DNA from 3 places in the Sphingobium phenoxybenzoativorans genome. Region 3 is predicted to be linked to each of the others. Evidence: riboswitches for the same ligand, from Rfam matches in the RefSeq annotation. Region 3 holds a riboswitch; each other region holds the start of a gene.

Region 1 (10,452 bases), 270 kb from region 3:
CGCGGTCACCGCCTCGCCATCGCGCAACAGTGCAATCACGCGCTGCCCCGGCGCCAAGTGGGGCTTAAGTCGCTCTAACGGGGCAGCGTGCAGGCCAAGGCAGGCCACATCCTCAAGCGGCCAGCCCAACCGCGCGGTGGCCAGCGTGAACGTGGAGGGCGCGGGGATCGCCACCCATTCGCCCGGTTCGAGGTGGCGGGTTACGCTAGTTCCCGCGCCGAACCAGAACGGATCGCCCGACGCCAGCATCACCACGCGCCGTCCGCGATGTTGCATCAAAAGGGCAATACCGTCGGCAAACGGCACTGGCCATTCCATCACCGGGCAGCTAATCGCGGGCAGCAGCGCAAGATGCCGGGCCGGTCCCATGACCAGTTCAGCCTGCGCCAGCGCCGCGCGGCCAGCGGCGGACAGGCCATCCGGCCCGTCCTCACCGATGCCGATGATCGTCAACCACGCTTCAGGAGAGGACTCAACCATGCCCAATGTCCTCCTGCTGGGCGGCACAACCGAGGCCAGCGCGCTTGCCCGATTGCTCGCGAAGCGCGGCATTGCGGCGACGCTCAGCTATGCCGGACGGACCGCAAACCCCCGTGCTCAGCCGGTTCCGGTGCGGGTTGGCGGGTTCGGCGGAGTTGCGGGGCTGGCCGATTATCTGCGCCACCATCGCGTGACTCATCTGGTCGATGCCACCCACCCCTTCGCCGCGACGATGAGCCGTCATGCGGTGGAGGCGGCCCGTCTGGCCGGGGTGCCTCATGTGGCGTTGACCCGTCGTGCGTGGGAGCCGGTCGCTGGTGACCGCTGGACCCACGTTACGGACATCGACGGCGCGGTCGCCGCGCTGGCCGGGCCAGCCCGCCGCGTCATGCTGGCGTTGGGACGAATGCATGTGGAAGCCTTCGCCGCCCAGCCACAGCACCACTATCTGCTGCGTTTCGTGGACGCGCCGGAACAGCCGCCGGGCTTGCCCCATCACACCCTGATCGTTGATCGCGGGCCGTTCACTGCCGCTGGAGACAGCGCATTGTTGCAGACCCACGCCATCGATCTGGTGGTTTGCAAGAATGCGGGCGGCAGCGGCGCCAATGCCAAGCTGATCGCGGCGCGCAATCTGGGCTTGCCGATCCTGATGATTGACCGTCCCGCCATTCCCAACCGGGCCGAGGTTTATGATACCCAAGATGTGCTTTCCTGGTTGGGTCATCATGCTGAAACCGTGACCGACCGGGGGGTGTAAAGGATCGGGCGCGCGGGCCCATCGATGATCCGCGTCATGCTTGATCCGACGATCACCATCGTGCGCATATCGGCCATGTCCGCGCGCGCCTCAGCCAGCGGTACGATCCGCAATTGCTCGTCAGGCGTCGAAACCGCACGGGCGAACAGGATCGGGCGATCAGGGCCGCACACCTCGCGCAGCAGTTCCAGCACGCGCTTGAACCCTTCGGGCCGGGCCTTCGACCTCGGGTTGTAAAAGGCCATGGCGAAATCTGCTTCCGCCGCCAATCGCAGCCGCTTTTCGATCAGCGGCCAGGGTTTGAGATTGTCCGACAGGTTAATGGCGCAAAAGTCATGCCCCAGCGGCGCCCCCGCCCGCGCGCTGGCGGCCAGCATGGCGGTGATGCCGGGCAGCACCCGAATGTCGAGATTGCGCCAATGGGCCGGGCCAGCCTCCAGCGCCTCGAACACGGCAGCGGCCATCGCGAACACGCCCGGATCGCCAGACGACACCACCACCACGCGCCGGCCCTGCGCCGCCAGCTCCAGCGCATGGGCCGCGCGATCCAGCTCCACCCGGTTGTCGGACGGGTGCAGCGTCAGCCCCGCGCGGGGGGCGATGCGGGCGACATAGGGAATATAGCCGATAACATCGCTCGCCCCGGCCAGAGCAGCGGTGACTTCGGGCGTAATCAGCGCCTCATCCCCCGGCCCCAGACCGGCGATGGCCAGCCAGCCGCTCATGGCCCCGGCACTCATGGCCGCCTTCCCTGTCCATGAATCAGCAGGATCGAGAAATAGGGTGTGACGCTGGTCGCCTCGATCAACCGCGTGACGCGCTGGCCGGGCATGGCGGCATGTTCGACCAGCCAGGCGGCGTCCTCGCGCCCGGCCGCCGCCACCGCGCGGCGCAATTTGGGCAGGTTGCGCCCGATCTTCATCACCACCAGCGCATCAGTATCGCGGATGCGCCGGGCCAGTTCGTCCTCGGGCAGGGTTGCCATGGCTACCGTCAGTACGTCGTCGCCCCAGGTGATGGGAATGTCAGTCGCGTTCCATGCCCCGGCCATGCCGGTGATGCCCGGCACCACCGTCACCGGGACCAAGCCTGCCAAACGGCCATGAAGATGCATGAACGAGCCGTAGAAGAACGGATCGCCCTCACACAGCACAACCACATCCTCGCCCGCCTGTGCCAGTACGAGCAGCCGCTGCGTGCATTCGGCATAGAAGGCGGAAAGACAGTCGTTGTAGCGCGGGTCGGACAGCGGAATTTCGGTGGTCACCGGATATTCCATCGGGATTTCGATCACGTCGGCGCGCAGCATGCCATCGACAATCCGCCGCGCCCGTCCCGGCCGCCCGGCCTTGCGGAAATAGGCAACGTGGCGCGCCCCGCGCACCAGACGGTCGGCGCGCACGCTCAGCAGATCGGCCGCGCCGGGACCAAGCCCGACGCCGTGGATCGTTCCGCAAGCTATGGTCACACTCATTCGGCGCGACTCGCGAGAGCGTTGATCGCGGCCACCGTGATCGCGCTGCCGCCCAGCCGCCCATCGACGATGCAGCACGGCACCGGCGGCGCGGCCCACAACGCGGCCTTGGATTCGGCTGCGCCGACAAAGCCCACCGGACAGCCGATGATCGCCGCCGGGCGCGGGCAATCGGGATCTTCCAGCATATTCAGCAGATGGAACAGCGCGGTCGGCGCGTTGCCGATGGCCACTACCGCGCCTGCCAGATGCGGTCGCCACAGTTCCAGCGCGGCGGCGGAACGGGTGTTGCCCATGGCCCGCGCCATGTCCGGCACTTGCGGCGCATTCAGCGTACAGATGATCGGATTGGCGGCGGGCAGCCGTGCGCGGGTGATCCCCTCGGACACCATCCGTGCATCGCACAGCACCGGCGCGCCAGCGGCCAGCGCTGCCCGCGCAACACTCGCAAAGCCGGATGAAAAGCGGATATGCGCGGCAAGATCCACCATCCCGGCGGCATGGATCATGCGCACCGCCACCTGTTCCTCATCGGCTGAAAAGCGCAGCAGATCGGCTTCGGCGCGAATCATTGCGAAGGACTGGCGATAGATGGCAGCGCCATCGGTTTCATAGACATGAGGCATCAGGAGGTTCCGAAATGGGCAAGAGTGTCGGCCGGGCCAAGCGCGGAGCGAATCGCAGGCCCTCCGGCGCGCGCGTTCAGGGAAAGATCGAACAGTCCATCGCGGCCCGTCAGCGTGACATCGGCTGCGCGCGGGCGGGCACAGCCCTTGGCACAGCCCGAAACATGCAGCCGTCCGGCGACATGCGGGGCAAGGCGGCGGGCAAGATCGCGGGTTTCGACCGAGGCCTGAGGGCAGCAGGGCACGCCCGGGCAGGCATCGACATGCAGCAGCGGATCGGCAGGGTCGGTGATCAGGCCATCCACCTGCATGGCAGGCGCGCCTTCCACGACCAGCACCCGCCACGGGGTGATCATCACCGCTCCGGCAGACGATGCCTCCATCACACCAGCCAGTATCGGCGCCTCAATCCGGCCGAACGGCAGGCCATAAGCCCAGCCCAGATCATGGATGCCCGGCACGACGCGGGCAGCCGACGGCGCAGGCCGAATGTCGCCACAGGCCCATTCGGGCAAGGCAACCGTGTGCCGGGCCATGCGCCCCGCATCCGCGCCGCCGGTTGCCACAAACCAATGGGCCAGCGCGATCAGGGCGTCCACTTCCTGACCCGCAGCAACCGCAACACCGCCCCGATAGCCGTAGGCGCGCAGGATCAAGCTGCCATCTCCGCCGCGTTCAATGCGGAAATCTCCAACCTCGCCACGCAGGACGCAGGCCTGACCCGCATCGATGGCAAAGCCCACCTTGTCCGGCAGATCGGGTAGTTCACCCAGCCGGTCCAGCAATTCGCCCGCAATGCGGTGGCTGTCATCGCCGGCGCGCCAATCCGGCGCGACCAGAATGTTGCGCCGCTGTTCGATGACGGGGTCGCCGTCCACCAAATCGAGCGCCAGCAACCGGTCGAGCAGCGCCTGCCAGCCGGTTTCGCGCATCCCGCGAAGCTGGAGATTGGCGCGGGCGGTGATGTCGATCAGGCCATTGCCATGCAACACGGCGGCATCGCACAGGCCCAGCACTTGCGCGCGGGTCAGCCAGCCAAGCCGGGGCTTGACCCGCACCAGCAACCCGTCGCCTGCCATCATCGGGTGCCACGCATCGGGGCACCAGCCCTTCACCGCAAAGCTGCTCATGCCCTGTCCTCAAGACCGACCGAGATGGGCAGGCTGGCGATGATGGAATTGCGCCGGGTCTGCCACAGCCCGGCGGCATGGAGCGCGGCGAAGCGGGCTTCCATCGCCGCCAGCGCGCCGGGGTTTTCGCGCTCAAGAAAGGCGCGAACATCGGCCTGGCCCAACGTCGCATCGTGATAGAGGTCGAACAGATGCGGCGGCACGCTGCCCGAAAGATGGGCAAAAGCGCCCATATGATCCAGCGTCGCGGCCAGCTCCGCGCCTCCGCGAAAACCATGCCGCATCATGCCTGCGATCCAGCCCGGATGCGCGGCACGGGCGCGGACGACGCGGGCGATTTCTTCGGTCAGGCTGCGCGCGACCGGATTCAGCGGGTCGCGATTGTCGAGATGATAGAGCGCCGACACCCCGCCCGATAGCGCCTTGGCAGCGGCAAAGCCTGCCTCGTGTGCGACATAGTCGGCGGCCAGCAACAAGTCGGTTTCGGGCAAGTCCTGAAGATGGACAAAGGCGTCTGCACCTTCAACGCGCCGACGCAGGCCGTCTGGATCAGGGACGGCCCCGGTCGCATCGCAGGTCGCGTCGAACGCATGGTCCGATGCCGCCAGCCACGCCTCTCCGGCAGCGCGCCGGGCCGCATCGGTATAGACCTCGGCCGCATCGCCGAGACCCAGTCCATAGCGGCCCGGAGCCGGGCCATAGACACGCGGGGCCGCTGCCTGCCCCGCAAACGGGTTCCAGTCCGCTGGTTCATCCCGCAAACACAGCGCGCGCACCGCCTGGCCAAACAGCATGGGCAACGCCGGGAAGGCATCACGGAACAGTCCGGAAACCCGCAGGGTCACGTCAATGCGCGGGCGATCTAGCAGCGCCAGCGGCAGGATCTCGACACCCGTTACCCGTTCGGATGTCATGTCCCACACCGGTTTTGCGCCGAGCAGGTGCAGCGCCATGACGAATTCCTCGCCCGCCGTGCGCATCGTGGCCGATCCCCACAGATCGACCACCAGCCCACGCGGATAATCGCCATGATCCTGCAAATGCCGCCGGATCAGTTCCTCTGCCAGTGTCACGCCTTGCGCATGGGCGGCGCGCGAGGGCACCACGCGCGGGTCTATCGCATAAAGGTTGCGCCCGGTTGGCAGCACATCGCTTCGCCCGCGAAAGGGGGAGCCGGAGGGACCGGGAGGAACGCGTCGTCCGTCCAGCGCCGCCAGCAATCCGGCCCGCTCGGCTGCGCCCTGATCGCCGCACCCGAACACGTGCAGGCCGTCGCCGAACTGGCTTTCCTTGACGTCGCAAACGAAGCGGTCGATCCGGGTGATCGCCTCGACCAGAGTGGCCGCGCTATCAAGGCCCAGCTCGGCCTCAAGCCCCAGCGTTCGCGCTTCCTCCCGGATGGCTGCTTGCAGGCGGTCGCGGCGGGCCGGGTCGAGCCCGTCGGCATTGGAGAATTCATCCAGCAGCGCCTCGATCCGGGCCAGCCCCGCGCCGCTTTCGGTTTGCGCCAGCGGCGGCGGAACGTGTCCGATGGTAACCGCACCGATGCGCCGCTTGGCCTGTGCCGCCTCTCCGGGATCGTTGACGATGAACGGATAAATCACCGGCATCGCGCCGGTCAGCGCCTCGGGCCAGCAAGTATCCGAAAGGGCAACAGACTTGCCCGGCAACCACTCCAGCGTGCCATGCGCGCCGATATGGACCAGTGCGTCCACAGCCCTTGCGCGGAGCCAGAGATAGAAGGCGACATAGCCATGGCGCGGACAGCGGGAGAGATCGTGATAGTCCTCGTCGCGACTGGTGCTGCCACCGCGTTCGGGCTGCAAGGCGACCAGCGCGTTGCCGACAGCCAGCGCGGCAAAACAGAACGCGCCATCGACGACTGCCACATCGGCTTCCGGCTCGCCCCACACGGCGGAAAGATCAGCGCGCAAGGCGTCGGGCAGTGCCGTCAACGCCTTGCGATACTCGGCCAGCGGCCATTGCAGATGCCCACTTTCAAGGCGCATCGCCAGATCGGTCTGGGCCGCCGTGGCATATCCCGCTTGCGCCAGGTCGGCCAGGATCGCCTCGGCTGAGGCGAGCGCATCCAGCCCTACGGCATGGGCCATCTGGTATACCTTGCCGGGATAGGTCGACAGGACCAGAGCAACGCGCCGCTCGGCAACCGGCCTTTGGGCGAGGGCGATCCAGCCCGCCACCCGCGCAGCGATCGCCTCGACCCGGTCGGGATCGGCGCGATGGACGTTGCGGGCGAATGCAAGGTCGGGATCGCGCGTCCCCGCCTCCTTGAAGCTGGCGACTCCCGCAAAGACCCGCCCGTCAATCTCCGGCAGAACGACATGCATGGCGAGGTCTGCCGGGGACAGCCCGCGCGATGTCGTCGCCCAGGCCGCGCGGCCGGACGTAGCGAGCGCCAGTTGAAACACCGGAACGCCCGCGCCATCGAGCGAGGTAGAGCCGTCCTCGCCGCGCGCGGAAAAGGCGGTGGCGTTGATGATCGCCGCCGGGCCAAGGCCGCGCACCCACTGGTCCACCTGATCGCGTACCTGCGGAGCTTTCAGCGAGGGAACGAAAATCGACAACGCGTCAAAGCCGCGCCGCTCGAATACGGCATGGAGGGCGGCAAACGGGTCCAGATCGTGCGCGGTCAGATAAGAGCGATAGAATATGATCAGGACCAGGGGCCGTCCGGGATTGTGCGCGAAGGCATCGGGATCGACCACGCCATGGTCGGGATGCCAACCTCCCGCCACAGCCAAAGGCTCGCAACCTTGGGCAGGCGTATCGGTCAGTCCTGCCAGCCGTGCCAATCCGGCAAGCGCCGCATGCGCCGCCCCTGCGCCCCCCGCATCACACAACTGCGCAAGTTCTCGCAATGCGGACACCGGGACGGTCGAAGCCGCATCCAGCCGCGCGTCTTCCCAGCCGTCGCCGGGCAGCACGGCCAGCGCGATGCCGCGCGAGCGAGCCAAAGCCTCGACCTGTTGCAGCCCGTAACTCCAATAGGGCGTACCGCCGATGAGCCGAATCAGGATCGCCTTCGCGCGGAACAGCGTCCGCTCGACATAAGTATCGACCGATAGCGGATGCATAAGCGCGGCCAGATTGGCGATCCTTAAGGACGGAAATGCCGCATCGGCCGCGCGGGCCATATGCCATGCCGCCGCAAAGGCCCCCAGGTCGCTGTCCGAAAAGGACAGGACCACCAGGTCCGCAGGCTCTTGCCCCAGATCCTGCGGGACGGCGGTTTCCTCCATCCCATGGGTTTCGCGGAAGATGACGTGCATGGCGTGCGCCTACCCCAGCAGCACCGCGCGAATGGCGTCGGCATCGATATGATCATGCTCGGCAATGGCGACGAGCGTGGTGCGCCGCGTCTCGTCAGAGCGCCACGGGCGGTCGTACTGATGACGCACCCGCGCGCCCACCGCCTGCACCAGCAACCGCATGGGCTTGCCGGCAACGGCGGCATAGCCCTTCACCCGCAGGATATTGTGATCGCTGGCCAGCGTTTCGATCCGCGCGACAAGGGCCGCCGGATCGGCGATCTCGCCCCATGCGATGACGGTGCTGTCGAAATCATCATGCTCGTGGTCGTCATTACCGTCATGGTGCGATGGGCGGGCTGCAATGTCGTCCTCGGCTGCGGCGCCAAGGCCCAGGATCACCCGCGGATCGACCACGCCTTCGGTGAGTTCGATAACCGGCACAGGGCGCGGCGCCTCAGCCGCGATGATGGCGCGCGCGGCGGCGACGCCCTTGGGTCCGGCCAGATCGACCTTGGTGAGCAGAACCATATCGGCGCAGGCGAGTTGATCTTCGAACACCTCCGACAGCGGTGTTTCATGGTCGATGCTCGGATCGGCGGCGCGCTGAATATCCAGCGCTGCCACATCGGGCGCAAACCGCCCTGCCGCAACCGCCTCGGCATCGGCCAGCGCCAGTACGCCGTCCACGGTGATCCGGCTGCGGATCGCAGGCCAGTCGAACGCCTTGAGCAACGGCTTGGGCAGCGCCAGACCCGATGTCTCGATCAGGATGTGATCGGGGCGCGGATCAAGCGCCAGCAGCTTTTCCACCGTCGGGATGAAATCGTCCGCCACGGTGCAGCAGATGCATCCATTGGCCAGTTCGACGATGTTTTCCGCCGGGCAATCGGGAATGGCGCAGGATTGCAGAATGTCGCCATCCACCCCCAGCGTGCCGAATTCGTTGACCACCACCGCCAGCCTGCGCCCACCGGCATTGCGGATCAGATGGCTGATGAGCGTGGTTTTCCCTGCGCCCAGAAAGCCCGTAATGATCGTGACCGGCACCTTTGACAGGGAGACCTTGGACAGGTCTGGCATGGCAACTTCTCCGCGCGCCAGAGCGAGACACGGCGGGGCTTGCCGGACAAGTCCGGTCGGCGCGCGGCGACGGGCGGGCGCGATGAAGCACCCGTTACCACACGGCCGTGCAGCCCCAGCCACACAGCTTCGTCGCTCAGACGGAGAGTTACCGTGCCGTGACCATCCCCTGGATCAGGCAAGAGCGACCGGTGCGCCGGCAGGTCTCCTGGCTCGCGGGTCACAGCTTGATGCACGCCTTCCCAGACTTGGCGCAATGCGCCGTCCAGTGGCTGCTCCTGACTTCAGGAGCATGTGCATCGCGCTATCCGCTTACAGTTGCAGGGACAGCCACGGATTTGGGAGCAAGCTCCCGCACCGCATTCCCGATTAAGCCCCTTGCGGGGCACCGGCGCGATCATCGAAGGATGGAATCAACCAGTCCTTCGATGATCGCCCTAGACGAAGATGGAAGCCAAGCCAATTGCTGTTGTCACACTATCTGCTTCGCGCCACCCCTGTATCTCGCCTAGGTTGGCGGCCAGCCGTTCGATCGCATCGCAGGGATAGGTCCAGAGCGATATCTCTGTTGCGCCTTTTCTGATCCGGCACGTCCCCGATCGGGGCAGGCGGCCGTCCTTGCCCCACCGTATCCGCTCGCGGGACGTGATACCGAGAATATCCTCGACCTGCCGTTGGCTGACAGGCTTGCACGCTATCCCGAAAAGCCGTTTCCGTATGGCATCGACGAGATCCTCCGCAGACTGTATCGAGTCTGGCTCAAAGACACAGCTTCGGCTGGATTTTACGAATGTTCCGGTCGAACGCGCCATCAGCATCCGGATCGCGGCGTCACGCTCACCGCGATGCACACGAAGTCCGAGCGGCATACGGACATCAAGATCGATTGAGACGGTGCAGGACTTGTCGTCGTGCCGGAGCAAGACACAACGATCGACACGGGACCGGTCAGGCAACGACCGAGACCTCGATTTCATCGAAACGCTTCCAGCGGTAGATCGCGAAACTCGCCAGCCAACAGAACACGAAAAGTCCGATGATGGCGAAGCCCAGGCCATTGAAATTTTCGCCCAGTTCAACGGCGACCCGCCATGGCGCACCCTCAAGGCCCAGCTTGTCACCGATCAGGGCCAGCGTTTCGATTCCGCCAATGACAATCGCCACGATGGCCGAGATCAGGGTGATGGTGATATTGTAATAGAGCTTGCGGATCGGCTTCACGAAGGCCCATTCATAAGCGCCCAGCATCACCACGCCGTCCACCGTATCGATCAAGGCCATGCCGACGGCGAACAGGGCGGGCAGGACCAGAATCGTGCCGATCGACAGGCCATCGGCAGCCTGACTGGCCGACATGCCCAGAATGGCGACTTCGGTTGCGGTATCGAACCCAAGCCCGAACAGAAAACCCAGCGGGGCCATATGCCAGCTCTTGTTCACCAGGCGGAACATCGGCCTGAATAGCCTGGAGAGCAGCCCGCGCCCACCCAATAGCAGATCAAGATCGTCGTCAACATAGTGGCCGCCCGCGCGAACATGGGCAAAAGTCCGCCAGACGGAGCGCAAGATAACAAGGTTCATGCCGGCGATCGTGAACAGGAAAATCGCGGAAATCACGGTTGCAACCACG
Region 2 (10,452 bases), 260 kb from region 3:
TTCCGGAATGCCCGATTGCAAACCAGAATCCCACGGCGATGGGCCGCTTCCCGTCCTGCATCAGCTTGCGGGTCACATTGTCGATGGCGGCAATATGATCGGCGTCGACCGCATGGCGCAGACCCAGTCCCCAGGCAAGCAAGGCGGTGCCCAGCATCAATGGCTGCGTATGGAACAGGCTGAATGCCCAGACCCAGACGGCGATATTTGCCGCGATCAAACCGGCGAACAATATGCCGATCCGGCGGCGCAACGACAGGACGGGCGGTGTTACAATCTGGGTCATGGCGATCTCGGCTGATGCTTGGGGACACAGGAAGCGCGGCGCCGGATTCAGCGCCGCGCAGAGTAAGAGCGGCTAGAAAGTTACCTTCGCGCCAATTCTTACGGTTCGCGGCTCCACCACGCGGCTGAGCCGTCCCTCCACCGGGCCGCCGAGGTCATAGGCGGGCAAGTAGGACTCGTAGAAGTAGGCAATGTCCTTTTCGCGGCTCCCCAGAAGATTCAGCATCTCACCGTAGATCTCGACCCTTTTTCCCTTCCATGCGGCCCGGGCGTTGACGACAGTGCTGCCCGGATCGCGCAGGCTATTATCCTCAACCAGCGGAGACGGTCCGAGGTGGCGCATCCGAAGGCTCGCGACCCAAGGATCGAGAATCAGCGATGCACCTGCCGATGCCGCGTTCTCGAAGGCATTGGGAATATGATCGCCATTTTCATAGCGGGCGTAGCTCGCGGTGTAATTCCCGTCGAGTGCCAGCCAGGGGAACGGTCGCCAGAATGCGACAATCTCGTAACCGCGCCGCCGACTGGCACCGGAAGGCTCGACAGCATTGGAATCCCCGACGAAGCGCAACTCACTGTCAACATCCAGCCACCAATAGGTCGTGGTCAGCGTGACACCCTTGAATTGCACGCGCGCGCCCAATTCCTTGCCCGTGCCGCGCACCAGCACCGGGACCGGCGTATCGACATTCACCGCGCCACGCACATCGTTGGAATGAAAACCGCGCCCCCAATTGGCATAGGCTTCCAGATGCGGCGTGATCTCATAAGCGAAAGACGCCTTGGGTGAGACCAGGGAGGCAGAGCCTCGGCCCTCGCCCAACCCGGCGGCAACGGCATCGCGCGCGCGAACCGAGTAGCGATAATGGTCGCCGCGCAGGCCCGTTATCACCCGCAGCCCTGCCAACGGCTTCCAACTGGCCTCGCCATAAAGCGCGGATGACAGCTCCTTGACCCGGTAGTGCCCAAGCGAGGCCAGAAATGCGCGGTTGCTCGTCCTGTCAACGCCGACATTGCCGATGGCGTCATAGCGGTTCTCGGTCCCGACGGTCAGCGTCAGCGCTGGACTGACGTCCCATTGCTTTTGGGCGTTCAGCCCCATCACCCAGCGCCGATCAAACTGATCGATCTGCGCACCTGTGCCATCCGGGTCGGTATACGTGGGGTTGGAGAACATCGACCAGTCGTAAAATTGGGCATAGGCATTGGCGTGCCAGGTGGGTTGTTTGACCGCAACATTGCCGATCAGGCGCGTTGTCTCCCCCCGTGCGGAGGGATCGGGCGAGCAAAATACATCGGCGCACAATGCAGTTCCCACGATCCGCTCAGGGATCTGCTCGGTCGGCCGCCATGTCGCCCGGTAACCGTGAAGCGACGCCTCGATCGTACCCGCGCCCATCGGCAAGTGGTATTTGGCAAAGCCCGAATAGTGGCGCAGGCGCTCTGGTTCCTGCCACGGCCCGTCGTAGGTTTTTGCCTGGGCGACCAGCGTAAGATCGCCCGCCCCCAGATCATGCAATGTCCCGCCTGCCGCAGCGCGGCGCCAGCCGTAGGAGCCGCCCTCGGCCGATACCCAGGGCCGGTCATAGCCGTCAATCGTGGTCATATAGGCCGCGCCGGCCAGCGCGAAATCGCCGCCGTCCGCGCGATATGGACCCTTGCGGAAATCCTCGCGCGCGACGATCTCAGGAATAAGACCGTTGAGATCGAGATAGCCATGGCCATGCCCATGGGTGCGAAAGTTCATCTGCACCCCATCGATATAGGTAGTGAAATCCGAGCCATGGTCGAGGTTGAAACCACGCAGGAAATATTGGTTCGCCTTACCGCTGCCCGAATGCTGGGCCGCGACCATGCCTGGAACCGCTTCCAGCAGTTCGGCCACGCGCAGCAAAGGGCGTACCAGCAGATCGGCGCCGCTAACGCTGCCCTCGCTTGCGGCCTGGGCCGTACCGATTTTGGTTTCTCCGCGCCCAAAAACTACGATTTCGCTACTGGCCTCATCGGCGATTTCACCGGCATCGGCTTCGGAAGCTGCCGTTTCGGCATAGCAAGGCATGGCGGTAAAGGTCAGCGCGAGCGCGCTGGTCATGATGGTCTTGATCACAAATAGTCCCCCGGCGTCTTGCGACGTGGCCGGGGCAAACCCGCGCGAACGGGCGACACGCGCGGCGGCCGGACGCCACGGGCTGCCGACGCACGTCTCCGATGCGGCCCCAGCCGCTCGTTCGTCGCTCAGACGGAGTTCACCGTGCCGCAGCCATCCCCTGGACCAGGCAAGAGCGACCACACGCCGGCAGGTCTCCTGGCTCACGGGTCAAAGCTTGATGCACGCCTTCCCAGGCCTCGCATGATTTAGCGTCCGGCCCAGTGGCTGCCCCTACAAAGAGGAGCGATGTGCATCGCGCTATCCGCTTACAGTTGCAGGGACAGCCGCGGATTTGGAAGCAAGCTTCCGCACCGCATTCCCGATTAAGCCCCTTTCGGGGGCACCGGCGCGATCAATGAAAGCCACAGAATCGCTTTCGCAGCTCGCATAGGGGAAAAGAGTGAAGAATCCAATTGCCGTGCAGGACATCCTGAAAACACATTGTCGCGGATGAGGCAGTCGGGATAATGATAGAGGTATAGCAGCGGATTTCGCTTGCGACAGTCGCCTCCGGCATCAGCTGGCCCAGGTTTCGGTGCCGATTTGGCAATTGTTGTCATCTGCTCCGGCTTTGGTCATAGACCTGCTGCTGGTAAATCCGGTTTCAAGCGTGGCCGGCCTACGGGCGCATCCGGGTTGGAGGAGGACTGATAGCTCACAAACTGCGAATCGGATTTCTTCCGCTGGTCGATGCAGCCTTGCCGATCCTTGCCCGCGAACTTGGTTATGCGGAGGATGAACGGCTCGATATCGAATTGGTACGGGATGTCAGTTGGGCGGCAGTTTGCGACAGGCTGGTCTATGGGCATACCGACGCAGCGCATTTGATTGCTCCCCTGGCAATTGCCGTCACCCTCGGTGTCGGGCGCCCGGCTACTCCTTTGTCGGTGCCCTTCGTGCTCGGCCTGAACGGAAATGCCGTGACAGTGCGACCTGAAATCGCTGATCGCATCACTCATCCCGGCAAGCCCGGCGATGCGGCCGCGATCGGCAAGAAGCTGGCTGAAGTCGCGCGTGAACGACGAGACCAGGGTTCGCACCTTCGCTTTGGCGTGGTGCATCGCCATTCCAGCCACAACTACATGCTCCGCTACTGGCTGCGAGGCTGCGGCATTGACCCGGACCGGGACGTTAAGATCACCGTCGTATCTCCTCCTTTCGCCGCTGACGCACTTGGGCAGGGTGAAGTAGACGGGATATGCGTCGGAGAGCCTTGGAACAGTGTTGCGGTCGATCGCGGGCACGGCACAATCGCGGTCATGACATCGCAAATCTGGCGTCGCGGCGTTGAAAAGGTGCTGGCCATGCCAACACAGCGTATGAGCGAAAATCCGCAGATCACTGACCAGCTTGTTCGCGCCCTTTATCGTGCTGGAATTGCCTTTATCGATCATGAGCGAACCGACGAAATCGTCGGCATTCTTGCCCGGGAAAATTATATCGGTGCGGCAGCCGATGCAATTCGGCGAGCCATGACCGACAGGATACTCTTCGCCAAAGGATGCGAGCCGGTTCATGTTCCGGACTTCATGTTCCAGCACCGCGAGGCGGCCAATTTCCCCTGGTCCAGCCAGGCTGCCTGGCTCTATGCGCAGATGTGTTTGGCCGGCCATGCCCAGCCAAATGCCGAAGCCTACGAAAGCGCCCAACGAGTCTTCAGGCCCGATGTCTACCGGCGGGCTTTACGCGTTGTCGATGCCGCACTTCCGGGAGCTGGTGCCAAGCTTGAAGGCGCAATCGCCGGAACCATGGCGGTTGGAACAACCCAGGGGCGGCTCATCCTTGGCGCCGACCGCTTTTTTGATGGCAGACTGTTCGATCCGAACCGGCTTCGGGACTATCTCGATTCAACCCAAGCGTCGGAAAAATGATCGAGACCAGTTGCGACAACTGAATGGCTGCCTGTAAATTGGGCAGCGACTACTGCAAGCGCCCAATAATTGTGCAATGCAATATTTCACTTGAAATCTGCGTGCAATTTGGACAGTTGCGCCAAGCTTGAGAGCAACGGCGCTCTCATTGGTTACACCCGCCGCGTCCATTCTGGCGCGAGGGACATTGCAGATTCTGGCGAGGCAACGAAGCCGCGCAGCCTGGGAACGCGATTCCCGGGCCGCGCGGATTTTTGCGTTTCGCCAGGGAAACCGGGAGTGGGCTTGAGTGCTGGAAAACGCGTCTGGACAAGAGAAGCACGAGGTTCGCGTTGCCGCGATCCTTTGGTTACCTTGCGCCGCGTTACCGCATCGCCAGGGCCGCGATCAACGCCGCCAGCAGCATCAACGAAACCATCTGCCAGAAGCGCGCGGGATTGCGCTCGATCAAGGGCACGAAATTCTGTTTGACCCTTGCCACAGCCGCGCCGCCCTCGAGAGCACGCAGCAGTTCGATAGCGTCGCCATAGCGTTCCTCCGGCTCGATAGAGACCGATCGCATCAGCACCGCGTCGAGCCAGGCCGGAAGCTGCGTGCGGTGGACGCTGGGCATATCGGGCTTGCGAAAACGCGGGCGGGTGAACGGCTCGATCTCGCCGTAGGGGTAGCGGCCCGCGAACAGGCGCCACAGCGTGACCCCCAGCGCGAACATATCTGTCTGCTGATCGCCGCGATTGCCGGTGAACATCTCGGGAGCGAGATAACTGGGCGTTCCGGGTATCTCGTTCTCTGCGAATTCGTCGATCCGGGGCAGCCGCGCGACGCCCAGATCCACCAGCTTCAGTCCGCCATCCTGGGTCAAGATGACGTTATCGGGTTTGATGTCGCGATGAATGATATCGAGCTTGTGCAGGGCCGCAACCGCGCGGGTCAGGCGGACGGCGATGGCCAGCCCCTCTTCCAGACTGACCTGGCTGCCCAGACGCTGCTCCAATGTTTGCCCTTCATAATAGGGCTGGACGCCGTAAAGCTGGCTCTGCCGGTCCTGCGGCACGGGGATCGCGCCCCCCACGAAGGGGCTGGATATCCGGCTGCCGACCAGAATTTCGCGCATGAACGCCAGTTTTGCGCCACCTTCGGACAGCAGGGCCGGCTTGGGGAACTTGACGACAACCACCTGTCCGCTCACCGAATCAACAGCACGAAACAGGCGGGTGTAGCGTCCATCGGACAGCAGCCGGTCAAGCTTGAAGCCATCCACGCTGCCCCCTGTTTCGGGCGGCGGCAGGATGGGCAGCTTGTCGATGTCTCCGGCCACGCTGTCATGGCCGACGCCCGGCAACGACACGACATCGAGAACGACAGCGCTCGCATTGTCCTGGCTTCCCCCGGCAAGCGCCGCATCGACGATGGCCATGGCATCCGCTTCGGCAGAATTGCGCGCGCCAAGCAGTTTCTCGATGCGCCTGGCGGAAAGCGTCCCATGCACGCCGTCGCTGGTCAGCAGGATGCGATCATGTTCGGCCAGGGCGATCTCGTGGTGATCGAGCCGCAGCCGCTCCTCGATACCGAGCGCGCGGTAAAGGATGTGGCGCTGGTCTGGATGCGAACGGGTGTGATCCTCGGTCAGCAGGGTCAGCCGGCCGTCGCGGAAATGCCATGCGCGGCTGTCACCGACGTGCAGGACATGCCCCTTACGTCCCTTGAGCACACAGGCGGTGAACGTGGTTGCCGCATGGGCCATCGTATCGCTGCGGCCCATGGCACAGAGCCAGCGGTTGAAGGGTGCCATCACTCGCTGGACGGCAGCGGCGACGCCGATGGTATCCGGCTGGCAATAGAACCCGTCGATCGCTTCGCGCACGGCCAGTTCGGCGGCGATCCGGCCGCCCCGATGGTCGCCGCCGATGCCGCCCCCCACGCCATCGGCCACCACGGCGATCATGCCGCGGCGCATCCGTTCCAGTTCACTGGCGGTGTAGATGCCGACAAAATCCTGATTTTCAGGCCTTGCGCCCGTCTGGGACGAATGGCCCCCGGCCACCAGCAGTCGTCCCTCCGGTATCATCAATCCCGATCCTTCCCTTGTGCGCGTACTCGCACACGCACGAGAGGACATTCGGGCAAGCCCCTTCGTCAAGCCCTAATCGCTCCTGAAAGGAACTGCGCCGCATGAGCGGGAAATCATTCTGGGAATCCGGCCATCGGCCGACGCTGATCATGGCGTTCCTCTATTTCGATATCGCCTTCATGGTGTGGAACATGCTCGGCCCCTTGGCACCGATCATCGCCAAGGAACTGATCCTGACCCCCGCCGAAAAGGGTTTCATGGTCGCGGTGCCGACACTCGCGGGCGCAGTGCTGCGCCTCGTCAACGGCTTCCTTGTCGATCGCATCGGCCAGAAGGTGACCGGCGCAATCGGGCAGGTCGTGGTAATCGCCGGGCTGTTCGCGGCATGGTTCTTCGGGGTGAACAGCCTGAATGGCACGATTGCGGTGGGCGTGGTGCTCGGTTTCGCTGGCGCAGCCTTTGCCGTCGCCTTGCCGCTCGCCTCACGCTGGTATCCGCCAGAGCATCAGGGCAAGGCCATGGGTATCGCCGGCATGGGCAATTCGGGCACGGTGTTCGCCGCGCTGTTCGCACCGCTGCTGGCCAAAGCCTTCGGCTGGAACAACGTGCTGGGCCTCGCGCTCATTCCTCTGGTCATCGTCTTCATCGCCTACATGGTGCTGGTCAAGGACAGCCCGGACCAGCCACCGGCGAAGTCGATGGGCGAATATGTCGCCAGCTATTTCGGGATGCTGCGCGAAGGCGATGCATGGTGGTTCATGCTGTTCTACGGCGTTACCTTCGGCGGTTTCGTCGGCCTTGGCGGGTCGCTGCCGCTGTGGTTCACCGGCGAACTGGCGATGAGCCCGATCCAGGCCGGTTATGCGACGGCGGCCTGCGTTTTCGCCGGATCGCTGGTGCGCCCGTTCGGCGGCGCGCTGGCGGATCGCATCGGTGGCATCCGCACGCTTTCGATTGTTTACATGGTCGCTTCCGTATTGCTGGTTGGCATCGCTTTTGCGCCAATCGCTTTTGCCGCGATGTTCCCGCTGTTCTTTGCGGTGATGGCGACGCTGGGCATCGGCAACGGCGCGGTGTTTCAGCTGGTGCCGCAGCGCTTTCGCCATCAGGTCGGCATCATGACCGGCCTCGTCGGCTTTGGCGGCGGCCTTGGCGGGTTCTACCTCGCCTCCTCGCTCGGCCTTGCCAAGCAGTGGACAGGCAGCGCCTCGTCCGGTTTCCTCATCTTTGCCGCGCTGGCGCTGATCGCGCTTGCCGGCCTCACCTCGGTCAAAAAGCGCTGGCGCACGACCTGGGGTGCCGCCATCCAGGGAGTACGCATCTGATGTCATCGAAACAGAAACTCGTCGTCATCGGCAACGGCATGGCTGGGTGCCGCGCGGTGGAGGAAATTCTCTCCCGTGCGCCCGATGCCCATGCCATCACCATCTTCGGCGCCGAACCGCGGGTGAACTACAACCGCATCATGCTGTCGCCAGTGCTGGCAGGCGAAAAGGCATTTGAAGACATCGTCATCAACGATGCCGCCTGGTATGCCGACAACGTCCTAGGTCGGGAAGCAGCTGTGGGACAAGGCCAGCAGGTCTCGTTGCGCCGATCATGACCGGCGCAAATGTCTTTTTGATCCAGATGGCTTCCATCGTCAAGGAATGCGCTCTCGGCCATAGCAAACACAGGATCCAGCGGCCGCATCGGTCGTGGTCCTAACCGTCCTTAAAATGAGATGCGGATGCCAGATGGAAGGCCCGAACATTATCTACAGGGTCGCAGTTGCGCCCTCACGGCACAGCAGAGAGGGGTCCTTCCATCTGGTGTCCGCCCGTTCGAGGAACGGGCGGTACTCGGTTCCCGTCTTGATGACGGCGTGCGCGACGCGCGCCATCTTGGCGGTGAGTGCAGTCATTGCCTTGCGGCGGCGATCGGGGTCGTTGGCGTGTCCTTCCATGTATCGGCCCAGCTTATCGCGAAAGCTGTTGTCGCGTTGGCGAGCGGCGACTTGTGCGGCCATCCAGAAAGTGCGGCGCAACCGAGCATTACCATACTTGGAAAGCTTGGTCCGACCGCGGAATGTGCCGGACTGGCAGGTGGCCAGATCGAGCCCGCAGAACTTGAGGAACTGGCGATGGTGGGCAAACCGTCGAAGGTCCCCGGCCTCGGCGAGGATGGTCAGCGCGTTGATCGGGCCGATGCCAGGGATCATACGAAGCAGCTGGTAGTCACGGTTCTCGCTGAGCATGGCATGGGCGGCTCGCTCGATCTCGTCACGTTGGCGGATCAGACTGCGCGCTTGCGCGATGACCATGCGAAACATGGCAATCGCCACAGAATCCTCATCGACCGGCAGTGCGACGGATGCGCAGGCGGTCTCGTAAATATCGTTGATTAATCGAGCCTTGGAGACCTTGCGACCGACCAGTGACCACGCCTCGCGCGTGAATGCTTCCTGGCCAAGCGCTGTCATGCTCCCGGGCGTCGGAAACCGCTCGAGCAAGGCAAGAAACCAATCAGACCTGCTGTTGCCGGCGAAGCGCTCGATCTCTGGGAAGTAGAGCGGCAGGTAATGGGTCAGGATCCGGTGCCAGGTCTGGGTCTTGGCTTTGGAGATGGCCTCGTGTGTCTTCGACATCTCCTGCAGATCGTTAATCCCGGCGGCAAGCGGATCGACGTAGCGCTGGGTGGCGCCAATCCGCAGCATATGCAGGATCACCTGCGCGTCCTTGGAGTCGTTCTTGTCCCAGCCATTATGTAGAGCCTCTCGGGTCCGGGCCAAGGCTACGGACGAGATCAGGCGCAGCTCGAAACCTGCTGTGAGCAAGCGGTGCGCCAAGGTGCGGTGATAGTTACCGGTCGCCTCGAAGCCGACGACAATCGGTCTGCCAATATCAGCCAGAACGGACGCAAGGCGGTCGTAATCGGTCTTCGTCGCCATCACTGTCATACGCCGTCGCCGCCCGCCCTCCGGGCGTTCGATGAGGACCTCCTGGCGGTGCTTGGACATATCGATGGCTACCAGCACGGCATCGGCGGGTGTAGAACTGAGCTTGGTCATGGTCGGTCTGCCTCCAAAGTGTTGAGTCGACAACTTCACTTTAGAGACCTGATGACCGGTCATGACCGCCTTGATGAAGCCTGCGGGCGCTACGCGCCCTTGTCTCCATCAAGGCGAGCGCTGCCTTCGAGAGGCAGCTTCCCAATGTGCTACGGCATCGAATTGGTCAGCGGCGATCCGGTGACTGCGATTGACCGCGCGGCCAAGGTGGTGACCGCGAAGTCGGGCAAGCAAGTCAGCTATGACAAGCTGCTGATCGCTACGGGGTCCGATCCGTTCATCATCCCCGTGCCGGGCAAGGACCTGCCCGGCGTGGTCACCTTCCGCGATCTGGATGACGTCGACCGGATGCTCGATGCCGCCAAAGCTGCTGAAAAAGCGGGCGGCGGCGATGCCGTGGTGATCGGCGGCGGCTTGCTTGGCCTCGAAGCGGCGCATGGTCTGGCCTTGCGCGGCATGAAGGTGACCGTGATCCACCTGATGCCAACACTGATGGAGCGCCAGCTGGATGAAGCGGCGGGCTACCTGCTCAAGAGCGAACTGGAGCGGCGCGGCCAGACCATCCTGACCCACGCCGATACCGGCGAAATCTATGGCAATGGCAAGGTCGAGGGTGTGCGTCTGAAGGACGGGCGCGAAATCCCTTGTTCGATCGTAGTCATGGCGGTCGGTATCCGCCCCGCGACCGCGCTGGCACGCGAGGCCGGACTTGAGGTCAATCGCGGCATTCTGGTTGACGACCACATGGTCACTTCCGATCCCGATGTGCTCTCGGTCGGCGAATGCGTCGAGCATGACGGCATGGTCTATGGCCTGGTCGCGCCGCTGTGGGACATGTGCCGCAGCCTGGCCGATGGCCTGCTGGAAACCCCCAATCCCTATCGCGGATCGGTCACTTCAACCAAGCTCAAAGTATCTGGCATCGATGTGTTCTCCGCCGGCGATTTCGCGGGCGGAGAAGGCTGCGAGGACATCGTGCTGCGCGATGCGACGCGCGGCGTCTACAAGCGGGTGATCGTCAAGGACG
Region 3 (10,452 bases):
TGATTTATGACGGCCGGTTGAAGGACATGCTGAAGATTGGCGGCGAGAATGTCGCTGCGGTGGAGCTGGAAAGTTTCCTGATGACCCATCCGGCGATCCGCATGGCGCAGGTGATCGGCGTGCCCGACGACCGGCTGATGGAAGTCGCCGCCGCCTATATCGAGCTGAATCCGGATACGGAGATGACGGAGGATGAGGTCGTCCGCCACTGCGTCGGCGCGATCGCCAGCTACAAGATTCCGCGTTACGTCCGCTTTGTCGAAAGCTGGCCGATGAGCGCGACGAAAGTGCAGAAGTTCGAGCTGCGCCAGACGTTCGAGCCAGCCGGCAAGATCGACGTCGCCGCCTATACCAGGAAGGGGGCATGAAGGCCCCGGCGGATACCGAGCCGAAACCCGGTTTCGCCGCATGGTATCTGATCGCGGTATTGACGCTGGCCTATACGGCGAGCTTCATCGACCGGCAGGTGCTCAATCTTCTCGTCGGCCCGCTCAAGGCCGAATTCGGACTGGATGACACGAAGCTCAGCCTGTTGCAGGGCGTCGCCTTCACCAGCGCCTATATCCTGTTCAGCCCCTTGTTCGGCCGTCTGGCCGATACCGGGAGCAGGCGCGGAATCCTGATCTTCGGCATTGCGCTCTGGAGCATCGGCACCAGCCTGTGCGGCCTTTCGCGCACCTATTGGCAGTTGTTCATGGCGCGGTTCGGGGTCGGCGGGTCGGAGGCGTGCCTGACGCCAGCCGCCTGGTCGATCATCGCCGACAGCTTCCCCGAACGGATGATCCCGCGCGCCTTCAGCATCTTCATGATGGGGCCGTATCTGGGCGGCGGTCTGGCGTTGATCTTCGGCGGACTGTTGCTGGAAAGCGCGGAGCATTGGGACCTGTCCGCCGTGCCCCTGATCGGCGCGATGAAGCCGTGGCAGATCGTCTTTCTGGCGGCCGGCCTTCCCGGATTGCTGATCGTCGCAATGATGTTTTTCGTGCGCGAACCAGTCCGCCACGCCAGCCGCATCGCCGAAGACAAGGGGCAGATGGCGATGGCCGACGTCTGGCGCGTCTTTGTCCAACATCGCGGTTTCTATGGCAATTTCTATGCGGGCATGTCGTCGCTGGTGGTCTGTCTCTATGCGTTTCCGGCGTGGATGCCGACGGTGCTGATCCGGCGGTTCGACGCGGCCGCCTCCACGGTCGGCGTCCAATATGGCGCGCTGGTTCTGGTGACGGGATCGCTGGGCGTGCTGACCGGACCATGGCTGGCGCGCATGCTGGAGAAGCGGGGACGGGTGGAGTCGCTGATGCTGCTCCCCTTCTGCGCGGCGGTGGGCCTGATCCTGATCTCAATCGCGCTCGGTTTCACGACCAGCTATGCTTCGGCGCTTGCGGTGGCGACGGCGGCCAGCTTCATCTACAGCATGCCGCAGGCACTGGCCTCGTCAGCGCTGCAACTGGCGACGCCGAACCGGATGCGCGGCATCGCATCGGCCGTCTATGTCTTTGTCGTTAGCGTGACGGGCCTTGGCGCTGCTCCGACAATCGTGGCGCTGCTGACCGATCATGTGTTCGGCGATGAGAAGCGGGTGGGGGACTCGCTGTCGATCACCTGCGCGGCGGCCGCGTTGCTATCCGCCTTTTTCCTGTGGCGGGCGCTTAGATCCTATCGGCTGCTTCTGGCGCACCGCTGAGTTCGGGCAGGGTCAGCCCCTCGAACAGTTTCAGCCCGTCATGGCGATAGGGGGCAGTGAGCGCCGCCGACATCTGCTCCAGCGTGTCATCGACCAGCGACTGCAGCGAAATATCCTGATCGGGCAGGGGGAAACCACTGTCCCGGCGCATCAGCATGTTTAGGAACATCAACTTGCACAGACCGACGCGCAGACGGAGGACATCGGGCGGAACATAGCTGACCCGTTCGATGATCAGCCTTCGAACGCGGCGAAGCGCGGGAACCGGCACTTCGGGATCGTCATAGGGGTGCTTGATACCCTCCGCGCGCGAGCGGGTGAGATATTGCGCAAGAAATGCGGAATAGGGGTGGGCGCCCTTTTCATCCGCGATGCTGAGATGAGGGAGGCACATCACCTCCAGCAGGACGCGCGCATTTTTGAGCTGTCCGGCTTCCTCCGCCTGATCCAGCATCTTCTGCCGCAGCGGTTCGAACAGGTTCGTGCGATAGTCGAAAATGTCGTAGACCAGCCGTTCCTTGGTCCCGAAATGATATTGGACGGCGGTGTTATTGCCTTGGCCTGCGGCGGCGGCGATTTCGCGCAAGGCAACGCCGTCTATGCCGCGATCGGCGAACAGGCGTTCGGCGGCTTCCATGATCTTGATCCGCGTCGCGGCGGTCACGATGGATCGCCTTTTCCTGCCTTCATCCCTGATCGCGGTCGCCATCACCCCGTTTCCCCACAACTGACTTAAAAATAGCGATAGTGAGTCGGCACGGGAACGACAACCCGTCCTGTAGAGCGCATTTGATCAGTAAGCATTGGCTGCAAGGATCGCGGCGAGAAGGCCGGTTTCCATCAGTTCGATGCCCGCGCCATGCCCATCGCCGGATATGCCGCCAAGCCTGCGCCGGACATGCCAGGCCCATATAGGGATCATCAGAAAGGCCAGCAGAAGCGCCGGAGACACCCAGGCGCCGGCGATCAGGATGGCGCCCCACAGGGCAATATGCACGGGGCGGATTGCATCCCTGAAGCGGGCGGCAAGCCCGGCATGCAGCGGCGGCAGCCATAGCGTCCACACCAACGGCCCGATCCGGGCGGCGAAGGGGATAAGGATGAGGGCGGGGAACAGGCCAGCCATAACCATGCCGTGAAGCAGGATCAGTTTCGCCACAATTTGCAACGCGATCGCCACGACGCCAAAGCTGCCGACATGCGGGTCGGCAAGCACGGCGAGAAGTCTTTCCCTGTCCTTATGCGCTGCGCCGCCCGCATCGGCGAGATCGGCAAGGCCGTCGAGATGAAGTCCCCCCGTGATGAGCGTCCACATCGCCAGGCCCGCCAAGGCTCCGGTCCAGGGATCGATATGCGCGCCCAACCACGCCGCGCCGGAAACGAACAGGCCGACGGCCAGCCCCGCCGCCGGAAACCAGCGCATCGATGCGGCAAAATCGGTGTCGTTCGCCGTCACCCGCGGCATGGGCAGGCGCGTCAGAAACTGGATGGCGAGGATCAATCCCTTCATTGATACAGTCCGATGATCTGGGCGGAGGGCTTTTCGCCCGGCCAGATATGCAGGGACAGCATGCTCGCATAGGGGAGGTCGAACATCCACACCTGACGATGATCAAGGCCGCACAGCAGGGCCAGCGCCGCGCGCATTGCGCCGGCGTGGGTCACGACCAGCGTGTCGGCCGCGCGCATGTCGCCAATCGCTTTGCCCACGCGCGCGACGATGCTGGACCAGCGTTCGCCGCCCAGTGGCGGATTGGCTTCCGGGTCGCTCCAGAACGGGGCGAGGGCGTCCGTCCCGATATCCGTCGCAGCGCGCCCATCCCATGCCCCGAAATCCAGTTCCCGCCAGCGCGGATCAGTGGTCAGAGGCATGGCGGCGCGGAGGGCGATAACCTCTGCCGCGGCCCTGGCCCGCAGCAGATCGGACGAAATGATCGCGGCGACATCCAGCCGCGCGGCGCGCTCCACGCATGCGGCTATTCCCTCCTGCGTAGAGGCGCAGTCTGTCCAGCCTGTCATCTTTCCTGCATCGATGGGCGTTCCGTGACGCAGAAGATGCAGGCGGAAACCCGTCATCAGGCGCCCGAAACGCCTGCTTCCGCGAAGGTCGCCATCCCGTTATGGGCGGCAAGAGCGCTGCGGATCACCGTAACGGCGACGGCCGCTCCGCTGCCTTCGCCAAGGCGCATGTCGAGGTCGAGCAATGGCCTGAGGCACAGACGGTCAAGCAGGCGGATATGCCCCGGTTCGGCGGAGCGGTGCCCTGCGATGCAATGTTCGGTGATGGCGGGGAAGGCGGCGGCGACCGGTGCGATGGCGGAGCAACTGATGAAACCGTCCAGCACCACGGGAATGCCCGCGTGGCGCGCGGCGATGATCGCGCCCGCAATCGCCACGATTTCGCGCCCGCCGACCCGGCGCAGGGTTTCAAAAGGCGTCATCGGCGCGTTGGCGTGGAAAGCCAGCGCCTTTTCGATCACCGCAATCTTTCGCGCGATCCCCGCATCGTCGACGCCGGTGCCGGGACCCGTCCAGTGCGCTGCCGACCCGCCAAGGCTTCGCGCGCAGAGGGCGGCCGCCACGGTGGAATTGCCGATCCCCATCTCGCCCACGGCCAGCAGGTCAAGGCCGGGATCGACGGCGGCGGCTCCCCGAGACAGGGCGGACAGGCATTCCGCTTCGCTCATCGCGGGCGCAGCAGTGAAGTCGCTTGTCGGCTGATCGAGATCGAGCGCCTCGACATGCAATTCCAGACCGGCTGCGGTCGCCAGAGCATTGATCGCTGCGCCCCCAGCCTGGAAATTGCGGACCATCTGAACAGTCACTTCGGATGGGAAGGCGCTGATGCCGTGAACGGTGACGCCGTGATTGCCTGCGAATATCGCAGCACGCGCCCTGGCGATTTCCGGGCGTTCGCGCCCCTGCCAGCCCGCCAGGAAAATGGCGATCTCCTCCAACCGGCCAAGCGACCCGGCCGGCTTGGTCAGTTGCGCCTGCCGCGCGCGCGCCGAGGCAATGGCGTGCCTGTCCGGACCGGGAAGATCGCGGAGGGCGGCGTTAAATTCGGCAATGGATCGAAACTGTTTCATTCTGTCGCCACAAACGCTTCGGGTGGAGTGCGGACGATGAAATGTCCCTTCACGCCTTCGGGCCATTTGGCGAAGGGGACGCGGCCGTGCGGGCTTTCCGCATAATGCGCCGCATAGTCGAGAATGGCCCGCGCCGAGTCCGCGTCCGGCGTGAAGCGCCCAAGCACATAGCCCAGCTTTCCAGGCGCGCGCAGATGGACGGCGCAAAATTCCGAGCAGGCGAAAAGACAGGGCATTTCCTGCACGGCGACCGCGGCATAGGCGGGGTCGGAAGCCTGCGCCGAACGCAACGCCTCCGCCAGCCTGGCTCCGCCGCGAATCCCTTCGGAATCCTCGCGGGCTTCCCGGCTATGGCGGCAGGTGTTGCACACGACCACCGCCGGGACATTATCCACTTGCGTCAGCATCGCTTCGCCTCCTGCCGGATAATGTCCCCCCGCGCCAGCGCGCGGGGGGATTATTGTTCAGGCTGCCCGCGTCCGCGTCCTCGACGTCACGGCGGGCACGCCTATCGCCGTCATCGCGCGATAGAGCATCATCAGGCCCGCCAGTATCGCGGCATCCCGCACAAACTGGCGCATGACGACACCCGGCGCGAACGCCATCTCCACGCCGCCGAGCCATATCGCCCAGACCAGCACAGCCAGTTTGAACGCGATGAATGCGCTGACATAGGCGGCAGCCAGCTTCAGCCACGCCGGAAGCCGTGCCGTGCGCGCTATGGCGCCATAGGCCCCAAGCACTGAAGCGACAGCGGCGGTGGCCAGGCCCACGGCCCAGCCCGCCGTCTCCAGATCGCGCGGATAGTCATGGATGCAGAAGCCGACCACCTGACTGGCCAGCCAGGCGGCGAGGACCAGCGCCACGCCGTCACGCCTGCGCATGTGGACCGCCGCCAGCGCCGCGAGAGCCGGGAACGGCGTTGCGCAGGCGAGCGCCAGCGTCGTCACCGCGCTCGCCGCCGTCAGCAGCATGATCCAGAGCGTGGAAGCCCCGCGCTGCGGGACTCCCGTCATCTCCTTCGCGGACATCAGAAGCGGCCCCTGATGCCGGCATAGATGCTGCGGCCCAGCGTGCCATAGCGATTGGCGGTCATATATTTCTCGTCGAACAGGTTTTCGGCCCGCGCAAACAGCGAGAAAGTGGATGACACGGCAAATTCAGCCCGCAGATCGACCAGCGTGTAGTCGTCCAGACGGGTGGTGTTCGACGCATTGTCATAGCTCTTGCCCGACCAGCGGATCGCCGCACCCGTGGTGAGGCCGAACGGCCAGGCGTAGCTGATCGAGCCGTTCGCCGTGTCGCGCGGACGGCGCGGCAGCCAGTTGCCGAACGTGCTTGCTCCGGTGGAGCGATCCTCCGCCACGGTCCAGCTATAATTGGCGTCGATCGTCAGTCCCTCGACCGGGCGCAGCGCCGCGTGCGCCTCTATGCCGTGCGCCTTTGCCCGGGCGACATTGTCATAATAGCCAAAGCGGCTGATCGTCGTGCCGGGAATGAAGCAGATCGGCAGGGTGGACGGGAAGTCGCAACTGGCGAAGATGATCTGGTCAGTCGAGGTCCGCTCGAAATAGGCCGCGCCGAAGCTCAGGGCGCCATCCATCAAACGCTGCTCGACGCCAGCTTCCCAGCCACGCGCCTTTTCCGGGTTGAGAGCTGTGTTTCCATATTCCGAGAACAGTTGGTAGAGCGAAGGCGCCTTGAAGCCCTCGCCATAGCTGGCGCGCAGCACCGTGCCGGTCGGCAGAACCCAGATGCCGCCGCCGGAGAACAGCGTCCGGCCGCCGTAACGGCTGTGATCGTCATGCCGCACGCCGCCGGTCAGCGTCAGGCCGGTAATGGGCTGAGCCTTCACCTCTCCGTAGAAGCTGGTGATCTCCGCCTTGCCGCGGCCGGGTTCGGGGATCGGCGCCGACAGGGATGCGGGAGGCGAAACGCTGCGGAAGCGCGAACGCTCATTTTCCGCGCCGAACAGGATGGTCCAGCCCTCGTTGATCGCGAAACTGCCCTGATATTCCAGCCGCTGGTTCCGGCCCGCCGCGTCGAACGTCTTGGCGCGTGCGCGGGTGGGGTCATAATTATCGCGGTTGGTGTCGGTATAGCCGAAGCCGAAACGGTTGTTGAACCGTCCGTCGAACAGCGCCACGTTCAGCCCCGCATATCCGACGAAATCGCGGCTGAGGCTATATTCCTGCGTGTCGCCGGCAAAGCCGTCAATGTTGACGCGACCGCGCGAATAATAGGAGCGCAGGTCAACCGACACGCCCTCGGCAAGCGCGATTTCCGCGCGGCCGGTCAGGCTGCGGTTGGTGTAGCCGTCCTTTTCCTGTCCGCCGGCCGCCGGCGCAATGGCGGATATGCCATCGGTCGTGAAGGTCTGACCGCCGATCCGCCATGTCACAGGACCGGTCTTGCCGCCGAGCGCCGCGCGGCCGCTGACCGTCTGACGCGAACCGGCCTCGACGTCAAAGCTGCCTTCGAGATCCTTTTCGGGAAGCGGCGTCACGATGTTGACCACGCCGCCGATCGCCTGGCTGCCCCACAGGGTCGACTGGGGGCCGCGCAGCACCTCTATGCGCGAAATATCGCCGGTCAGAAGATTGGCGAAGTTATAGCCGCCGCCAGTGGAGGAGGGATCGTTGAGCTTCACGCCGTCGATCACCACCACCGTCTGGTCAGTTTCCGCGCCGCGGATGCGCAGCGATGTCGCCGTGCCATATCCGCCGTTGCGGGAGATGCTGATGCCTGGCGTCCGCAGCAGGATTTCCGTCACGCCCATGTCCTGGGCGCGGTCGATATCCGCCTTGTCGAGCACAGTGATCGACGCGGGAACCTGATCCAGCGGCGTCGCAAGCCGCGTTGCGGTAACGACGATCGAGCCTGCGTCTGCATCCGACGCGGCATCCGGCAATGGCGCATCCTGCGCGAAGGCGGTGGTCGAAAGAAGAACGGAGAAAAGAGAAAGAGTTTTCAACATGATAGTGCCCCGACTATGGTCCGCGCGCCAAAGCAGGGCGATGCAGGAACCATAAGGGCGCACGGCATCATCCCCGCGAAAGCGCGGTCCGATCATGTCGTTACGCGGGTTGACCCCCGTCCGCCCGGCACACCCTGTCCGCACGAAGAACGACCGCGACGGGCAGGTCTCCTGGCTCACGGGTCAGCGCCGTTCCGGTTCGCCTTCTCGGAACGAATGTTCCAATGGCATGTGAACCGGTGGCTCGCCGCTTACAGTTGCAGGGGCAGCCGGGGCCTTCAACCCCGTTCCCATTTTCATCCCCGTCTCCGGGGAACCTGTCGCAGCGGGGCCATTAGGCGATAGGCGCAGACCCGTCAATCATTTCGGTTGCGCCGCACAAATGCTGGTTGGAGGCGTCAATTCGCCCGCCGCGCCGCCACTATGGCGATCTTGGGTTCCAGCATTTGGCCCTTCATGACGCCTTCGCCTTCGGTTGGAGAGGTCGGCGCGTCCAATATCCGCTGCACGACGTCCATGCCTTCAACGACATGGCCGAAGGCGGCGAAACCGGCATTATCCCCTTCGCCGGACGGGTTGGCGTCGAGCGAGGGCATGGGACTGGCGGTGATGAAGAAATCCGATGTCGCCGACCCAGGCGCATAGCGCGCCATCGATATCACGCCGGCGGTATGACTGATGCCCGTTTGGCTGGTCGGCTCATGCGCGATGGGAGGGAACAGCCGGGCGGGGTCTCCCCGCGCGCCGCCCTGTATGAGACCTTCTCCGGCACTGAATTTCATCGCGCGGTAGAAAGTGATCCCGTCCAGCTTCTTGCTGTCCACATATTTCAGGAAATTGGCGGTGGTGATTGGCGCCCGAACGGGATCGAGCGCAAGCGTAATCGCGCCTTCGCTTGTCTGGAGGACGACCCGAATGAGGGCCGCTTCGGGACGTGCCGCATCAGGCTGCGCGTTTTGCGCCAAGACGGGCAGGGGGCTGGCAAGCAGAAGGGCGAGGAAGGCGGCGGCAAGGAGTCTCTGCATCATCATGCCGCTTCTTAACGCCGAACATCCCCGCTTGCAGCGGTCAATCGCCGTCCTTCTTCACAATGCCATAGCCATTGGGGCTGAGTTGCAGATCATATGTCTTGCCATTGAGGGCGCGAGCGTCATCGACTTTCCAGATCGGGCCATCCTCATCAAATTCGACCCGGTTCCAGCTTTTGAAGCCTTCGGCCGTGAGTTTCGCGGCGATCGCCTGCATTTCCTCCTTGCTGGGTCCCCGGTCGGCCAGGGCCGGGCTGGTGGTGCACAGGCCGATGACGACCAGGGTCAGTCCGGCGGCTGTGGTGATATTCGGGCGGATCATTGTCCTTCTCCATGGTTGAACAGCCTCTCAACCGATGGAGCCGGTCCTGCGTTCCGCCGGAGGTGACGCGTTACCGTTTCAGCAATGACCGGAATGCAGGTTGCGATAGCGACCACGCCTGCTCGGCAGTTTCATGCGCGAACGTCTCGTCATGCGTGCTCCTGCCGGCCAGCCGCAGGCTCGCCTTGGTGCGAAGCAGCAGTTCGCGCGGTGTTTTCGCCATCGGCGCGGCAAGGGTTTTGGCCGTCTCCAGCAGGCCGGACGCTTCGCTCAGTACGTCCGCCAGACCGATGGACAGCGCGGTTTCGCCGTCCACAGCTTTTCCCGCCAGAAGCAGTCGCGATGCCTGCGACCATCCTACGGCGCGCAACAGCAGCCAGCTATGGCCGCCGCCCGGATGCAGTCCGATTTTCAGGAAGCGTGTGTCGAACCGCGCCTCCGGGCAGGCCACCCGCATGTCGCAGGCAAGGGCGAGGTTGAAGCCCGCGCCGACGGCTGGCCCGTTCACGGCCGCTATGGTCGGCAACATGCTGTTGGCGACTGCCATGAAGGACCGGTAGACCATCGTCACCGCCGCATCGTCGCCTTCCGATGCGGCCTGGAGGTCGCCGAAATCCGCGCCCGCGCAAAAGGCGGACCCTTCCCCGGTGACGATCAGGGCATGGATGCCCTCATCGGCCTCGGCTTCTGCGAGCTTTTCCAGAATGGCTTCGCAAAGAGGGACGGTCAGGATGTTCCGCCGCTCAGGATCATTCAGCGTCATGATGGCTATGCCATCCTGCTTCTCCAGTTTGATCAAACTCATGACCACGCCCCCTTTCCGGTATTGTTCAAGCAGTTAGACGCATGCGCAACGGACCGCCACATCCGCGTCGCGGACTGCCGCCGCCCGTGTTTTTAAGGTTAATGAAATATGCTATCATCCGAGTCGCTGGGGCGGCCTTTTTCATAATGTTGCCGCGGGATTTTGCGACATCACATGACACCGGCCGACCGGCTGGGACAGGCATTCTCTGGGGGACGTTATGGTGGGTTCGTCCGCATTGTTGCTCCTTGCCGCTGCCGCCCCGTCCGCGCAGGCAGCACCGCCAGCGCCCTCCGTTCAGCCCCATGCCGATGCCGAATGGGAAAAGGCCCTGATCCTGGTGGGCAAGGACGCCAACGGCGTTGTGTGGTTCGTGCGCGCCGGAGACATGGCGAACAAGGATAATTTCCGGCCGGTGGTCTGGGTGACGAAAGACCATAGTTCAGACAAATCCACCAAAGCCCGCATCACGCGCAGCCTGCAGCAGTTTGATTGCATGGCGGGCACAACGGATGTGCGGGCGACCGTGGGCTTTTCGCCCAAGGGC

What was found. A riboswitch is a leader RNA that binds a small molecule or an ion and turns the genes downstream of it on or off. The one in region 3 is predicted to bind cobalamin.
Region 1: it holds a riboswitch for cobalamin, as region 3 does, so the genes downstream of both, cobW (cobalamin biosynthesis protein CobW) here and KFK14_RS08335 (TonB-dependent receptor plug domain-containing protein) in region 3, are expected to answer to the same signal.
Region 2: it holds a riboswitch for cobalamin, as region 3 does, so the genes downstream of both, KFK14_RS09665 (TonB-dependent receptor) here and KFK14_RS08335 (TonB-dependent receptor plug domain-containing protein) in region 3, are expected to answer to the same signal.

What each region holds. Positions count from the first base shown of each region.
Region 1 is NZ_CP073910.1:1,991,186-2,001,637, reverse strand. Features, by position in the region: gene KFK14_RS09715 (bifunctional cobalt-precorrin-7 (C(5))-methyltransferase/cobalt-precorrin-6B (C(15))-methyltransferase) at 1-480, opposite strand, end outside; gene KFK14_RS09710 (cobalt-precorrin-6A reductase) at 479-1,240, shown strand; gene cobJ (precorrin-3B C(17)-methyltransferase) at 1,207-1,965, opposite strand; gene cobI (precorrin-2 C(20)-methyltransferase) at 1,977-2,714, opposite strand; gene KFK14_RS09695 (precorrin-8X methylmutase) at 2,711-3,340, opposite strand; gene KFK14_RS09690 (cobalamin biosynthesis protein CobG) at 3,340-4,470, opposite strand; gene cobN (cobaltochelatase subunit CobN) at 4,467-7,760, opposite strand; gene cobW (cobalamin biosynthesis protein CobW) at 7,770-8,822, opposite strand; cobalamin riboswitch at 9,004-9,230, opposite strand; gene KFK14_RS09675 (hypothetical protein) at 9,260-9,799, opposite strand; gene KFK14_RS09670 (HoxN/HupN/NixA family nickel/cobalt transporter) at 9,771-10,452, opposite strand, start outside.
Region 2 is NZ_CP073910.1:1,980,655-1,991,106, reverse strand. Features, by position in the region: gene KFK14_RS09670 (HoxN/HupN/NixA family nickel/cobalt transporter) at 1-286, opposite strand, end outside; gene KFK14_RS09665 (TonB-dependent receptor) at 359-2,344, opposite strand; cobalamin riboswitch at 2,564-2,797, opposite strand; gene KFK14_RS09660 (ABC transporter substrate-binding protein) at 3,031-4,305, shown strand; gene KFK14_RS09655 (bifunctional protein-serine/threonine kinase/phosphatase) at 4,670-6,373, opposite strand; gene KFK14_RS09650 (MFS transporter) at 6,478-7,701, shown strand; partial or broken gene KFK14_RS09645 (FAD-dependent oxidoreductase) at 7,701-7,919, shown strand; partial or broken gene KFK14_RS09640 (IS110 family RNA-guided transposase) at 8,129-9,425, opposite strand; gene nirB (nitrite reductase large subunit NirB) at 9,363-10,452, shown strand, end outside.
Region 3 is NZ_CP073910.1:1,719,327-1,729,778, forward strand. Features, by position in the region: gene KFK14_RS08295 (AMP-binding protein) at 1-368, shown strand, start outside; gene KFK14_RS08300 (MFS transporter) at 365-1,684, shown strand; gene KFK14_RS08305 (TetR/AcrR family transcriptional regulator) at 1,650-2,393, opposite strand; gene KFK14_RS08310 (adenosylcobinamide-GDP ribazoletransferase) at 2,478-3,194, opposite strand; gene KFK14_RS08315 (histidine phosphatase family protein) at 3,191-3,760, opposite strand; gene cobT (nicotinate-nucleotide--dimethylbenzimidazole phosphoribosyltransferase) at 3,760-4,773, opposite strand; gene KFK14_RS08325 (DUF1636 domain-containing protein) at 4,770-5,180, opposite strand; gene KFK14_RS08330 (hypothetical protein) at 5,238-5,804, opposite strand; gene KFK14_RS08335 (TonB-dependent receptor plug domain-containing protein) at 5,804-7,750, opposite strand; cobalamin riboswitch at 7,895-8,086, opposite strand; gene KFK14_RS08340 (peptidylprolyl isomerase) at 8,149-8,781, opposite strand; gene KFK14_RS08345 (PepSY domain-containing protein) at 8,819-9,100, opposite strand; gene KFK14_RS08350 (enoyl-CoA hydratase) at 9,171-9,905, opposite strand; gene KFK14_RS08355 (hypothetical protein) at 10,126-10,452, shown strand, end outside.